Regions from separate parts of the Granulosicoccus antarcticus IMCC3135 genome, predicted to be linked through region 1. Evidence: predicted binding sites of a transcription regulator. Region 1 holds the regulator's gene; each other region holds the start of a gene.

Region 1 (4,232 bases):
ACGCAAGCAATCCAGACTCATCAAGAAGGCAGCCATCGCGGCACCGGCCAAAGGATGATCTTGTAAGCGGATCGTGAAAGGAAGGCTCGAGCACAGGAGCAGCTCATGGGCCTTCCTCACGCAATGTTCCTGAAGAACAGAATGGTGAAAAAGCCAGAGTCTGGCAAGTACAAGATTGGTTGAGGGTGAGCGTCAGACCTGTAGTAATACAGGTTGATAAACGATAGTGGCTCGAGAGTAATGGTGACGCTTTATCATCGTTGCGCAGATCACTTTGATTACTACGTGATCTGCGTAAATCGCAACGAAAGATGGCGTCCCCTAGGGGACTCGAACCCCTGTTACCGCCGTGAAAGGGCGGTGTCCTAGGCCACTAGACGAAGGGGACGCTGTGTTGCCGGTGTTACCCGACGCCTTCGAAGGACCGTAGTATACGCAAAAAAAAGAGGCTGTGTGCATTTGTTGTGAAAAAAATCAGAATTCTTTTGAATCATCGTTCTCGCAGACAACCTCAGCCGCGATGGCACGTACCTGATTAGGCCCCAGCTCACTCGCTACGCGCAGTGCCTCGCCGGCTCTGGCCAGTACCGAAACAGCATCATCGGCCTCACTCAATTCAGTGACACCCGCATTCGCTGTCAGAACAAACTGCACATTGTCGAAACTGACACAGTGATCCACCACCTGCCGCAAACGCTCTGCCAGTATCAGAGCTCCCTCCAGATCAGTCTGGTTGAGCAGGATGCAGAAGTTATCGTCATCGCTGCGAAAGATCAGATCGCTCTGGCGCAGTCGACCACTCAGAGTGGTGGCAACCGAAAGCCATGCATCCTTGCCAACGGCTTCGCCATGATCCGATGCAATCGAATCCAGATAATCAACTGAGAGCAGGATCACAGACAAGGGCTGCTCAACCCGACGCACCAGCCGGATCTCTCTGGGCAGCATATCGTCCAGCGCCAGCTGATTGCGCAGCCCGGTCGCAGGATCGGTTGTTACCTTCATGATGGCTTTGTGATGCTCAAGAGCATTGTCCAGCGGATACACAAGACTTTCCGCCAAACGTTCAGCGTCGCGTGCGTCACGTGCCGTGAAGGCCCTGGAGCGCATCAGGATGACTTCACCCAATGAGTGCTCACCCAGCTTCAATTCGAAGCGTTGACGGTGCTGACGACTGAATCCGAGCATGATATCCACGCCGCGATCAGCGGCCAGATATTGCAACCCGTCAAATTTTACGAAACTCTGCCCTTCCGTCAGCAGACATTCGAACAAGCGTTCGAGGTCCAGCTTGCGAAATAGCAAGGCGTTGAACTCAAGTTGCTTCAACTGAGTATCCAGGCGCTGTTGGCTCAGGATATCGGATGGGGTTACTGCGGTCTGCTTCGAACTGAGAGCGATCATGAAAACCACGTCAGGATAGAGGATTCAGGGAAGCATAATCCTGCAAGCAGTGGACCAAAAAAGAACTGGACTATTCACAAAAATGAACTACCCCGTTACACCAACGACCGCATTCAGGTAGAGAACCACTCCCAGAGCGGCCAGGGTAATTCCCAATAATGACCACGGCAGCACACTTTGTGACATGGGCGGCGGCGGCGCCTGCCATTCGTCACGCAGTTGTTGCGGCACCGGGTCGGGAAAGGTTCGACGCTCTTGTTTGACAACGGTGTCACTGCGGCGCTCATCTTCGCCTTCGCGCACTTTCAGAAATGTATTCCAGCCATCGTCTGACTGTAGATTCAGGAGTTCTTCGGGAATCAGTTCGGGCACCTGCGTTACCGGCTCCCAGAGTTCGCCGTCGCGGCTGACACGATCGGTATTCCTGACGCGCCCCAGCAGCAAAAAACGTCCGACTTCTGTCGTCGAAAAGGGACCCTGAACGCGGGAGCCTTTCTGCACATACCATTGAGATTCATCAGTGACCATAATAGTGACCTACTTCATTGTCCATTCAGTCATGCGTGCCTTCAGGCGAACCAGAGCCTGACCATGAATCTGACAAACCCTCGATTCACTGACGCCCAGAATATCGCCGATTTCTCGAAGATTCAGATCATCATCGTAGTACAGCGACATGACGAGTGCTTCACGCTCAGGTAAGTTCTTGATCGACATTGCCAGAGCTTCGCGAAAGGATTGATACTCGACCTGGTCGCCTGGACTGGCCTCGGCACTTTGCGGCAAAGCGATCGTCTCGCCGGTATGCTCATCAGGTTGATCGAAGCTGAATATATGAGCAGCCGAACTTTCAGTGAGTATCAGATGATAGGCCGACAGCGCGATGCCCAGTTTATCGGCAACCACTTTCGCCTTGGCCTCACGTCCACTGCCTTGTTCGATGTCACGTAACACCTCGGCAGCTTCGCGCGACTTGCGATGCACCGAGCGAGGCGTCCAGTCCGAACGACGTATTTCGTCAAGCATGGCCCCCCGTACCCGGATCCCGGCATAGGTCTCAAAGCTTGCGCCCTGCGACTTGTCGTAATGTTTGTGTGCCTCCAGCAGGCCGATCATCCCGGCCTGTATCAAGTCTTCGGCCTGAACACTGGGAGGCAGGCGATTCATCAGATGAAACGCTATTCGCTTGACCAGATTGGCGTTGGCGGCAACGACCCCATCCGGATCAACCGTGGTAACTTCGTTGTACATCGCGTGTGCATTCATACGGACTCTTCTCTCACCGTGTACCGTCGGCGACTTCAATAAGTCGCTCTACGAAAAATTCGATATGCCCACAGGGCGTCTGAGGCTGTGGCCAGCGTGCGACTCTGGTTGCAAGCTTGCGAAATGCCAGTGCGGAGGCTGAGCGAGGAAATGCTTCGACAACCGCGCGTTGCTGGCGAACCGCCTGCTTCAAATGTGTATCAAGCGGAATAGACCCGCAATAATCGAGCAGGACATCCAGGTGTTTATCTGTCAGATCACTCAGAGCCGCATAAAGATCCAGGCCATGACGAGAACTTTCAGTTTTGTTAGCCACCACTCGAAAACGTCTGACGTGGCAACGTTCGTGTAACGCCCGTATGGTAGAAAAGGCGTCCTGTAATGCTGGTGGCTCATCAACGACCACTATGATGACTTCCCTGACAGCGCGACAGAAGCTCACAACACTCTCTGAGAGCCCCGTAGCAATATCCACTATCAATGTGTCAGCCTCGGTGGGCAACTCACTGAAAAGCCCGATAAGGCCTGCGTGCTGGACATTCGACAGATGTGACATACCCACAGCACCACTGGCACTGGGTATGACAGAGACACCGACAGGCCCCTGCAGAACCACCTCGTCAAGCTGGCAAGTTCCTGCGAATACGTCGATCAGGGTATGTGTGGGACGCAAGTTCAGAAGACGATCAATGTTGCCCAGCTCAAGGTCGCCATCGACCAGCAGGACTTCATGATCAACCACTCCCAGTGCCGCAGCCAGATTGACTGCCACGTTGGACTTGCCAACACCACCTTTGCCACCGGCAACGGCGATCGTCTGCACCGGCCGACGGTGCTGTGACAGCTGTGGTGGTAGCTGGAAATTCACCGGGCAATAACCCGCAAGGTGGACTGGTAAGAGATCAACGCTAACTTCCTCGACAGTTCGTGTCGACATCAGCCCAGTGGCAGGATGACATAACGACACGGTTTCAAGCTGTCTGGGAGCAAGTCTCGAACCACCAAGAGCCAGCTAACCGTCAGTCTCGGCACTGGCAAGGGGTAAATGATGCGTTTTGGGAAGCATCCCTCAAATTGGATGTGAACCAGCACCTATCCTGTGAGGCCTGATTCTCGGATCGCTACTGCTGGCATGGAGCGTAGATGGCAGCTACATACAGTACTGAACCGGCAACCGAGGTGGTCCCAGAGCTGTTAGCCGGAAACCCGACGCAGCTCTGGTACCGCCTTTGTCAGACTTACGACACCTCTTCGGGGCGTTGAATGCTGTACTTGCGCATTTTCTCGACCAACGTGGTGCGTCGGATCTTCAACCGGTTCGCAGCGTGAGCCACCACCCCGGAACATTCATCCAGCGCCTGTTCGATCAGACTGATTTCGATATCAGTCAGGTGCTGCTTCAGATCGATACCTTCACGCGGCAGTCTTGGCTTGTTGTTCAAAGGCACAGCCGGCATCCCTGAGACCATCGGCAGAACACTGGCCGTGCTCGTCGTGGCGCTGGTAGTGCTGACATCCGAGTCAGCCTGACTATCATTATGAGCACGTCCATGAGGTGCCAT
Region 2 (4,232 bases), 730 kb from region 1:
TGTTTCTTGACCTGGATAATTTCAAACAAATCAATGACACGCTAGGGCATGAATCAGGGGATCAAGTTCTGTGTATGGCTGCGGCAAGAATTGCCGAATCAATTCCGGCAGATGGGTTTGTAGCAAGACTGGGCGGTGACGAATTCGCAGTAGTGCTTCATGACAAAAGCGCACAGTTTGTCGAGCGAGTCGCCAGGGATATCGCTCACTCAATTGACCAGACGTACAAGGTAGATAACTACAAGCTGGCTATTGGCGTAAGCATAGGCGCCGCTATATACCCGGTGAATGCCACGACTACCTATGAATTGATACGCTGCGCTGATGTTGCCATGTATACAGCGAAAAATGGCAAATTGACATACGCCAACTACGACCCCAAACTTGACAAGAACGCCCTGTCACAACTTGTCATGAAGGAAGAACTCAGAGAAGCCATTGCCAGCGGCAAACTGGATATCCATTATCAGCCAAAATACTCGCTAATTGACGGGAAAATGACAGGATTGGAAGCCCTTGCCAGATGGACAAGCCCCTCGGCAGGATTCGTACCACCAGATGTATTCATTCCATTGGCAGAGCGCGTCGGCTTGATCGATGAATTAACTGCCTTGGTTTTAAAAGGCGCCACTCAGCAATGCCAGAGCTGGCGCAAAATGGGCTATGAACTCAGCATATCTGTGAACCTGTCAGCCATCAACCTCCACGATGGAACACTTGTCCAGCTCATACAGCATACCCTCGCCGATACCGGTCTGCCGCCATCAGCATTGATACTGGAGGTCACCGAAGGCGCGGTCATGGAGAACGCCTCGCAAGCTTGTGAAGTGCTGTCTGAAGTCCGTGCTCTGGGAGTCAGGTTTTCTGTCGATGATTACGGTGCAGGGTATAGTTCTCTTTCCTACCTGAACCGGCTTCCCATCAGTGAGTTGAAACTTGACCGTGCATTTATCAAGGATGTCTGTACCAGCAAGAAGGATGCGGTCATAGTCGCCGCGACACTTGAGCTGGCACGAAACCTGGGACTTGTCATGGTTGCCGAAGGTGTGGAGGATGCCGCATCGCTGGACTTTCTGACGTCAATACGCTGTGATCAGGTTCAGGGCTACTTTCTGTGCCGTCCACTGCCAGCCCTGGAACTTGAACGCAGATTGCCATTCATTTTTCGCTTCAATCCCGTTCCCACAGGGAGCGCTGCAAATGATAGTGAATCAATGTCTTCACACCGCAGAGCGGCTTGAGCTCTTCTGCCTCGCTCGGCTCCCCATTACAAGTACCGACGCTCTGAATACACGCCAGTTGATTCGAGTCTGTCTTGAATTCGATGGACGCCAGCGGACAGCAACTGTATCGTCAGTACAGCGACTGATCCAGGGGCATTGCCAAAATGAACGATTAACGGCAAAAGGCACTCTTCTATGAGGGCACATCCAGCTTTTCTGTACTTTCAGGACGTGCTTGTTCAGTAGAACGCCAGATTCTGCCGCCTCAATGGTCCACCCCCTATCAGGAGTACTGTCCATGATTGCACGTATCATTGCCGCTGCCGTGCTTTGCGCCAGTACCAGCGTCTCCAGTCTGTACGCCCAGGAAGCCTCATTCAGCACCGGTCTGGCCAGTCAGATCAAACCCGGATTGATAGATTGCGGCCCTGGCTCTCGGCTCAGTGCGGTCGGTGAAATCAGATCCAACGAGAATACGATGAGGACGGTTCCGGCTGCGACAAACTTTGAATCAGCACCCAAAGCATCTGACCTGTTCAACGAATGTGGTGGCACTCGACTATTGTCGATCTCGCAACTCGACCTTCAGAGCGTGCCTGTGCTGGACGCCGGCGGTGTTGAAGAATTCGTGATGTATCTCTTTGCAGATAATTACTTCGAGCTCTATATCAATGGTCAGTTACTTGCGGTTGACCCGGTTCCGTTCACACCGCTCAACTCCAGCGTGGTTCGCTTCAAGGCTGATCGTCCGCTTACAATCGCTGTCATGGCAGTCGACTGGGAAGAGAATCTTGGCCTGGGCTCAGAGAACGATGGTGACAAGGCCTTCCAGCCCGGCAATGGCGGCTTTGTCGCTCACCTGCAAGACTTGGCAAAAAACACTGTCACGATCACAAACAGGCGCTGGCGTGCACAGACCTTCTACACCTCGCCTTTGCAAAATCGTGATTGCCTGGTCGCATCTCGTCAAATCCGACGGAGTACCCCCTGCGATGACAGAGGAGTCGACAACGCGGACGGCTTCTCTGCTGCATACTGGGATTTGCCACTCGATTGGATGATGCCCTCTTTCGACGACCGAAGCTGGCCTTCAGCATCGAGTTACTCCAACAAGGCTGTAGGTGTTGAGAGCAAGAAAGCATTCACTAACTTCCGCGATGTGTTCGATACTGAAGGGGCGGATGCTGACTTCATCTGGACCTCAAACCTGATTCTGGACAATCTGGTTATTCTGCGCAAAACCGTAGAGTAAGGGATCGTTGCAGGCACCAGTCCCACCTGTAACAGCAGATCTCTGGAAAAGAAGGCACCTCACAGTTTTTACTCTGTAACTGTAATTCACCGCTAAAGCATCAGCATTGTCGCCCCTTGGCCGATCAATAACAATGGTTATGGCGGTTGATGGAATACGTGCATGGTAAAGTGGGGTTTAGGCACACGAATTCAGCTCGTGTTGCTGGCTTGCACAATGGCAGTACTAGTGCTGGTTGGCATGCAAGTCGATGGCGCAAGAAAATCCAACATCAAGGCTGTCGGAATCCTGGCTGAAGTTCAGGCGACCCAACTATCACTGCGCGATGTTCAGACAGGCGTTGAGCAGTTGGCACGAGAAGGTAGAGAGGTGCTGCTTAGAGATAATGACGCCAGCGCTGAAAACTTTCGTGCCGCATTCCAGTCGCACAAAGAATTGCTCCAGGTCAAGACTCAAGATCTGCAAAGTCGCTCCCTGGAGCCGTCCATGAGCAATGAATTGCAACGAACGCTTGATTCGATTGCACAGCTAACAGACAAGTATGAGACTGCCATGCAAGCTCTCTTGTCCGGCAGCAGTGGCGACCCGATTCGGTTGTTGCGTAATGTTGGTGAGACAAGCCGCACTACCGTCACCATGATTGATGGCATCGTGAATGACTATTCACGACAACTCAAGGAGTTGCAGCTGCGGCAAGAATCGATAACCAACAAGAAAAATCGTCTGTTTGCCTTTACGGTCGTTCTGATACTACTTGGCGTATCAACAATTTTGTGGGCTTTCATACGATGGCATCTGATCAAGCCTCTGAAAACGCTGCTGGATGTAGCCATCAGACTAAGCGAGGATGAAGTCGACATTTCAATCCAGCATTCGGAGCGCACCGACGAGTTGGGCCTTCTGGCCAGAGCATTGAAAATATTCAAGCGTAATCGCATCTCGGAGCTGGAGCTTCTACACGCTAACGAACAGAATACAGTGCAGCGAGAGCAGCGTATCAAGGAGGAATTCGAGGACCGTCGTCATGCTGGAGAAAACGAGCTGCGTGAACGAGAGAAACAGCAAGCCATGCAGCGAGCAGATGAGTCTGCTGCCAGCGAACAACTGTTACAGCTGCGAATCGATCGTCTATCCATGGGGGTCAGCGCGGCGGCAGGCGGAGACCTGTCCTACCTGGCGAAGAACCCATGTGAGAATCTGCATTTGAATGATGCACTGGCGCATATGACCCTGGAACTGGAAAGCCTCTTCTCACAGTTCGGTCAGGACTTCGGCAGAATCAAGCTGGATGCGCAGAACGTCAACCTTTCAGCACTCCAGCTCGAAGAATTAGGCAAGTCTATCGATGAGGGTGCCAACCTGAACAACACCCAGACTCTGCAAGTCCTCCAGGGGGCTCAAACGGTTCGTGACGTACTGCTGGAAGTATCGCAGAGTGTCGATCGGATGGAGACAGGCATAAGAGGCATATCTGACAATGCCTCGCAGGCATCCAGCGTAGCCTCGCAAGCAGTCGAACTTGCCAGAAGTACAGATGGCACTATGCGGACCCTGTCGGAATCTTCACAGGATATTGGCAAGGTCATAAAATTGATTACCTCGGTCGCTGAGCAGACTAATCTGCTGGCACTCAACGCCACCATAGAAGCCGCCCGTGCAGGTGACGCCGGTAAAGGCTTTGCGGTCGTGGCCAATGAGGTCAAGGAACTGGCCAAGGAGACCAACAAGGCGACAGATGAGATTCAGGCTCGTATCGC
Region 3 (4,232 bases), 2.7 Mb from region 1:
CGCGAACACAGGCAGCCCCGCACAAAAAGGCTGCCTGGCAACGGCCGACATTGCTATCCGGTTTTTCGCGCACCGCCACCGGAGGCATCATCCATACCGTCATCCTCCAGGCTCATCGAATTGCTGATCATGTCATCCACCTCTGATGAACCGCCGCCAGCAAGCTTGATACGCAGACGCAGATCGTTCACCGAATCCGCATTACGCATGGCCTCTTCGATAGTGATGGCGTTTTTACCGAGCAGGTCGAACAGCGCCTGATCAAAGGTCTGCATTCCCTGATCCTTACTCTTCTTCATCAGGCCCTTGATCTCGTGAACTTCACCTTTCATGATCATGTCCGACATCAACGGCGTATTGAGTAGCACTTCCACCGCGGCTCGACGCCCTTTACCACTGGGCGTAGGCAACAAGCGCTGTGAAATGAAAGCCTTGACATTCAAAGACAGGTCAAGCAATAACTGCTTGTGCCTGGTTTCTGGGAAAAAGTTGATGATTCTGTCCAGCGCCTGATTGGTATTGTTCGCGTGCAAGGTGGCCAGACACAGATGCCCGGTCTCGGCAAATGCAATGGCGTGCTCCATCGTCTTCTGATCGCGTATTTCTCCGATGAGAATGACATCGGGTGCCTGTCGCAATGTGTTCTTCAGAGCAATTTCAAACGACTCGGTATCCGTGCCGACCTCACGCTGGGTGACAATACAACCCTTGTGGTGATGCACAAATTCCACCGGATCCTCAATGGTGATGATGTGACCGTTGGAATTTTCATTCCGGTAGTCGATCATTGCCGCAAGACTGGTGGACTTGCCCGAACCGGTACCACCCACAAAAATGACCAGACCACGCTTGCTCATGGCTACCTGAGTGAGAATATCGGGCATATGCAGGTCGGCGAAGCTGGGTATCTCGTTAGGAATGATTCGCACAACCAGACCCGCACTGCCCCGCTGCACCAGAGCGTTGACACGAAATCGAGAAATCTTGGGCAGAGCAATGGCGAAATTGCACTCCTTGGTTTTCTTGAAATCCGCACGCTCGGCGTCGGTCATGAGGCATTGCGTCAGCGCCAGAGTATGTTCAGCGGTCAGCTTCTTCTCCATGACAGGAGTTACCTTGCCGTGGATACGCATCGAAGGCGGAGCTCCGGCGATGATGAACAGATCAGACCCGCCTTTCTTGTGCAGACTGACTAACAGCTCATCCATGAATCGCTTGGCGACCTTCAAATCCATACCCTATTCCCCCTTATACAAGCTAGTTGTCGAACTAGAATCCAGACAGGCCGACTACTGCAAGCTGTCGGGGTTTTGAGCTTTTTTACGAGCCTCGGCAAGATCCACCTGCCCGCGCTTTACCAGCTCTTTAAGGTTCTGATCCAGTGTTTGCATACCATGTGACTGGCCGGTCTGGATAGCCGAATACATCTGGGCCACCTTGTCTTCACGAATCAGGTTACGAATCGCCGGCGTACCAATCATGATTTCATGTGCAGCGATTCGTCCGCCGCCGGTCTTTTTCAACAGTGTCTGCGATATGACAGCCTTCAACGATTCGGACAACATCGAGCGCACCATCGGTTTTTCACCAGCCGGGAACACATCCACGATTCGATCCACGGTCTTCGCTGCAGAACTGGTGTGCAGGGTACCGAATACCAGGTGACCGGTTTCAGCCGCCGTCAATGCCAGAGAGATGGTTTCCATATCACGCATTTCTCCAACCAGAATAACGTCAGGATCTTCACGAAGTGCAGAGCGCAGAGCTTCGGAAAAGCCAAAGGTATCTCGATGTACTTCGCGCTGATTAATCAGGCACTTTTTGCTTTGATGAACAAATTCAATCGGATCCTCAATGGTCAGGATATGCCCCAATTCTGAATCATTCTTGTAATCCATCATCGCCGCCAGAGTGGTCGACTTGCCTGAGCCTGTCGGACCGGTAACCAGCACAATACCTCGTGGCAAAGATGATATTTCCTGGAAGATCTTCGGAGCACCCAGTTGTTCCAGTGTCAGCACCTCGGAGGGGATCGTCCGGAATACCGCACCGCAGCCTCGGTTCTGATTGAAAGCGTTGACACGAAAACGCGCGGTATCGGGGATTTCAAACGAGAAATCCGTCTCCATCTTCTCTTCAAAGTCTTTTCGCTGCTTGTCATTCATGATGTCATACACCATGGCCTGCACAGCTGCGTGGTCTAGCGCAGGGACGTTGACTCGCCGCATGTCACCATCCACGCGTATCATTGGCGGCAAGCCGGCTGACAGATGCATATCCGAGGCACCGTTCTTGACACTGAATGTCAGAAGTTGAGCGATATCCATGAAACTTGACCCTTGTTTTTTCGAGGTGCCCGCATTGCACGCACCAGTGAATATTGGACAAGATGACCACTCAGGTCTTACTCGCCTCACTCTCACATGTGTCGGCCAGAGTCAGGGTTTTGTTAGCCAGCAATACCCTTGTCTCAGCTCATGATCGGACACAACTTGCAGAAGAGATCGTATAACGTGAACCAAGACACACCCAGCATGACTGACAACAACAGCGTACTTGCGGTGGCTTCGGCCCTTGAAACCGTACGGCAGGACATTTCAACGCATGCGCAGCACTACGGCCGCACTGCCCAGAGCATCCAGTTGCTGGCCGTGAGCAAGCGCAAACCGGTCAGTGCAATTCGCGAAGCCATCGATGCAGGCCAGCGCGCCTTTGGTGAGAATTATCTGGATGAGGCTGTGGAGAAGATTCTGAGCATCGACGATGCTGAGCTGCAATGGCATTTCATCGGCGCGATTCAATCCAGAAAAACAGCCAGCATTGCCGAGCATTTTCACTGGGCGCATGGTGTTGACAGACTAAAGGTGGCGCAACGGCTGTCCGATCAACGACCTGCAAGCTCTGCCCCTTTGAACATATGCCTGCAAGTCAATATCGATAACGAAACAGGCAAGGCCGGTGCAAGCTTTGCCGATATCCGGCAACTGGCTGCTGATTGTGCTGTTCTGCCAGGTATTGTGCTGCGAGGCCTCATGGCTATTCCGGCACCTCGTACCGAACTGAGCGAGCAACGACAGGCATTCGCCCGTCTTCGCGAATGTCTGAATTCACTGCAATCAGAACACCCGGGCATGGACACTTTGTCGATGGGCATGAGTGGAGATCTTGAAGCTGCCATCGCCGAGGGCGCCACCATTGTCAGAGTCGGTACTGCCATTTTCGGAGCACGTGCTGATTGATGACAGCTTTCGCTATTCATGCCAGCCAAGACCCCACCTGGCAATGATGGGCACAGCATCAGTTTCACAGCCAATCTTGTTAAACTAATCACACTCACCAGGACACCGTAGTTATGAGCAATCCCAACTCTTCAGTAAACCCTCTGGCAGCTGCCAACGAGATCGGTCAGAGCATGTGGCTCGATTACATCCAGAAGAGTCTGATGGATGGCGATCTGCAAGCCATGATTCGCGACGACAAGCTTATGGGCCTGACGTCCAACCCGGCCATCTTCGAACAAGCCATTGCAAAAACCAATGAGTACGACAATGTCATCATCGACATCGTCAAGCAGTCTCCTGATATCACTCAACTTGAATTATTCAACCAGCTGGCCATTCCAGACATTCAGGCTGCTGCAGATGCCTTTGCCGAGGTCTACGAGCAAACAAACGGTGTCGATGGCATGGTTAGCCTTGAGGTCACTCCCGATCTGGCCCATGATGCCGCTGGCACTATTGCTATGGGTGTAGAGCTTCACAAGCGAGTCAACCGCCCCAATCTGATGATCAAGGTACCTGGCACTACCGAAGGTGTGAAGGCATTTGAAGCACTGACAGCCCTCGGAATCAATGTCAACGTCACCCTGCTGTTCAGCATTTCCCGTTACCGCGAAATAGCTCAGGCTTATATCCGTGGCCTGGAGCGACGACTCAATGACGGTCATAAAATCGATCGTATTGCCTCAGTCGCCAGCTTTTTCGTCAGCCGTGTTGATGTAAGCGTAGACAAGGCTCTGGATGCCAATGGCAGTGATGCAGCAAAAGCATTGCTGGGCAAAATCGCCATCGCCAATGCCAAGGTTGCCTACGGGCATTTCGTCAACCTGTTCGGCAGCGAGCAATTCGGCAAACTCAAAGCCGAAGGCGCCCGACCACAACGTTTGCTCTGGGCCAGTACCGGCGTGAAGAACCCCGAGTACTCAGACGTCATGTATGTAGAAGAACTCATTG

Evidence for each region. The regulator FliA, encoded in region 1, starts transcription of late flagellar genes. The targets are predictions, from matches to a motif close to GCTAAAGTTNNNNNNNNNNCNGCCGATA.
Region 2: the regulator FliA is predicted to act here: its motif matches at 2,567-2,594, upstream of IMCC3135_RS30980 (methyl-accepting chemotaxis protein).
Region 3: the regulator FliA is predicted to act here: its motif matches at 2,427-2,454, upstream of IMCC3135_RS05800 (type IV pilus twitching motility protein PilT).

What each region holds. Positions count from the first base shown of each region.
Region 1 covers NZ_CP018632.1:6,404,718-6,408,949, forward strand. The annotation lists gene IMCC3135_RS27635 (efflux RND transporter permease subunit) at 1-58, shown strand, start outside; tRNA gene IMCC3135_RS27640 (tRNA-Glu) at 313-388, opposite strand; gene IMCC3135_RS27645 (GGDEF domain-containing protein) at 475-1,404, opposite strand; gene IMCC3135_RS27650 (DUF4339 domain-containing protein) at 1,492-1,932, opposite strand; gene IMCC3135_RS27655 (RNA polymerase sigma factor FliA) at 1,942-2,670, opposite strand; gene IMCC3135_RS27660 (MinD/ParA family ATP-binding protein) at 2,684-3,607, opposite strand; gene IMCC3135_RS27665 (sigma-54 dependent transcriptional regulator) at 3,909-4,232, opposite strand, start outside.
Region 2 covers NZ_CP018632.1:7,134,487-7,138,718, forward strand. The annotation lists gene IMCC3135_RS30970 (putative bifunctional diguanylate cyclase/phosphodiesterase) at 1-1,241, shown strand, start outside; gene IMCC3135_RS30975 (hypothetical protein) at 1,522-2,475, shown strand; gene IMCC3135_RS30980 (methyl-accepting chemotaxis protein) at 2,692-4,232, shown strand, end outside.
Region 3 covers NZ_CP018632.1:1,353,750-1,357,981, reverse strand. The annotation lists gene IMCC3135_RS05805 (PilT/PilU family type 4a pilus ATPase) at 54-1,235, opposite strand; gene IMCC3135_RS05800 (type IV pilus twitching motility protein PilT) at 1,290-2,327, opposite strand; gene IMCC3135_RS05795 (YggS family pyridoxal phosphate-dependent enzyme) at 2,535-3,239, shown strand; gene tal (transaldolase) at 3,353-4,232, shown strand, end outside.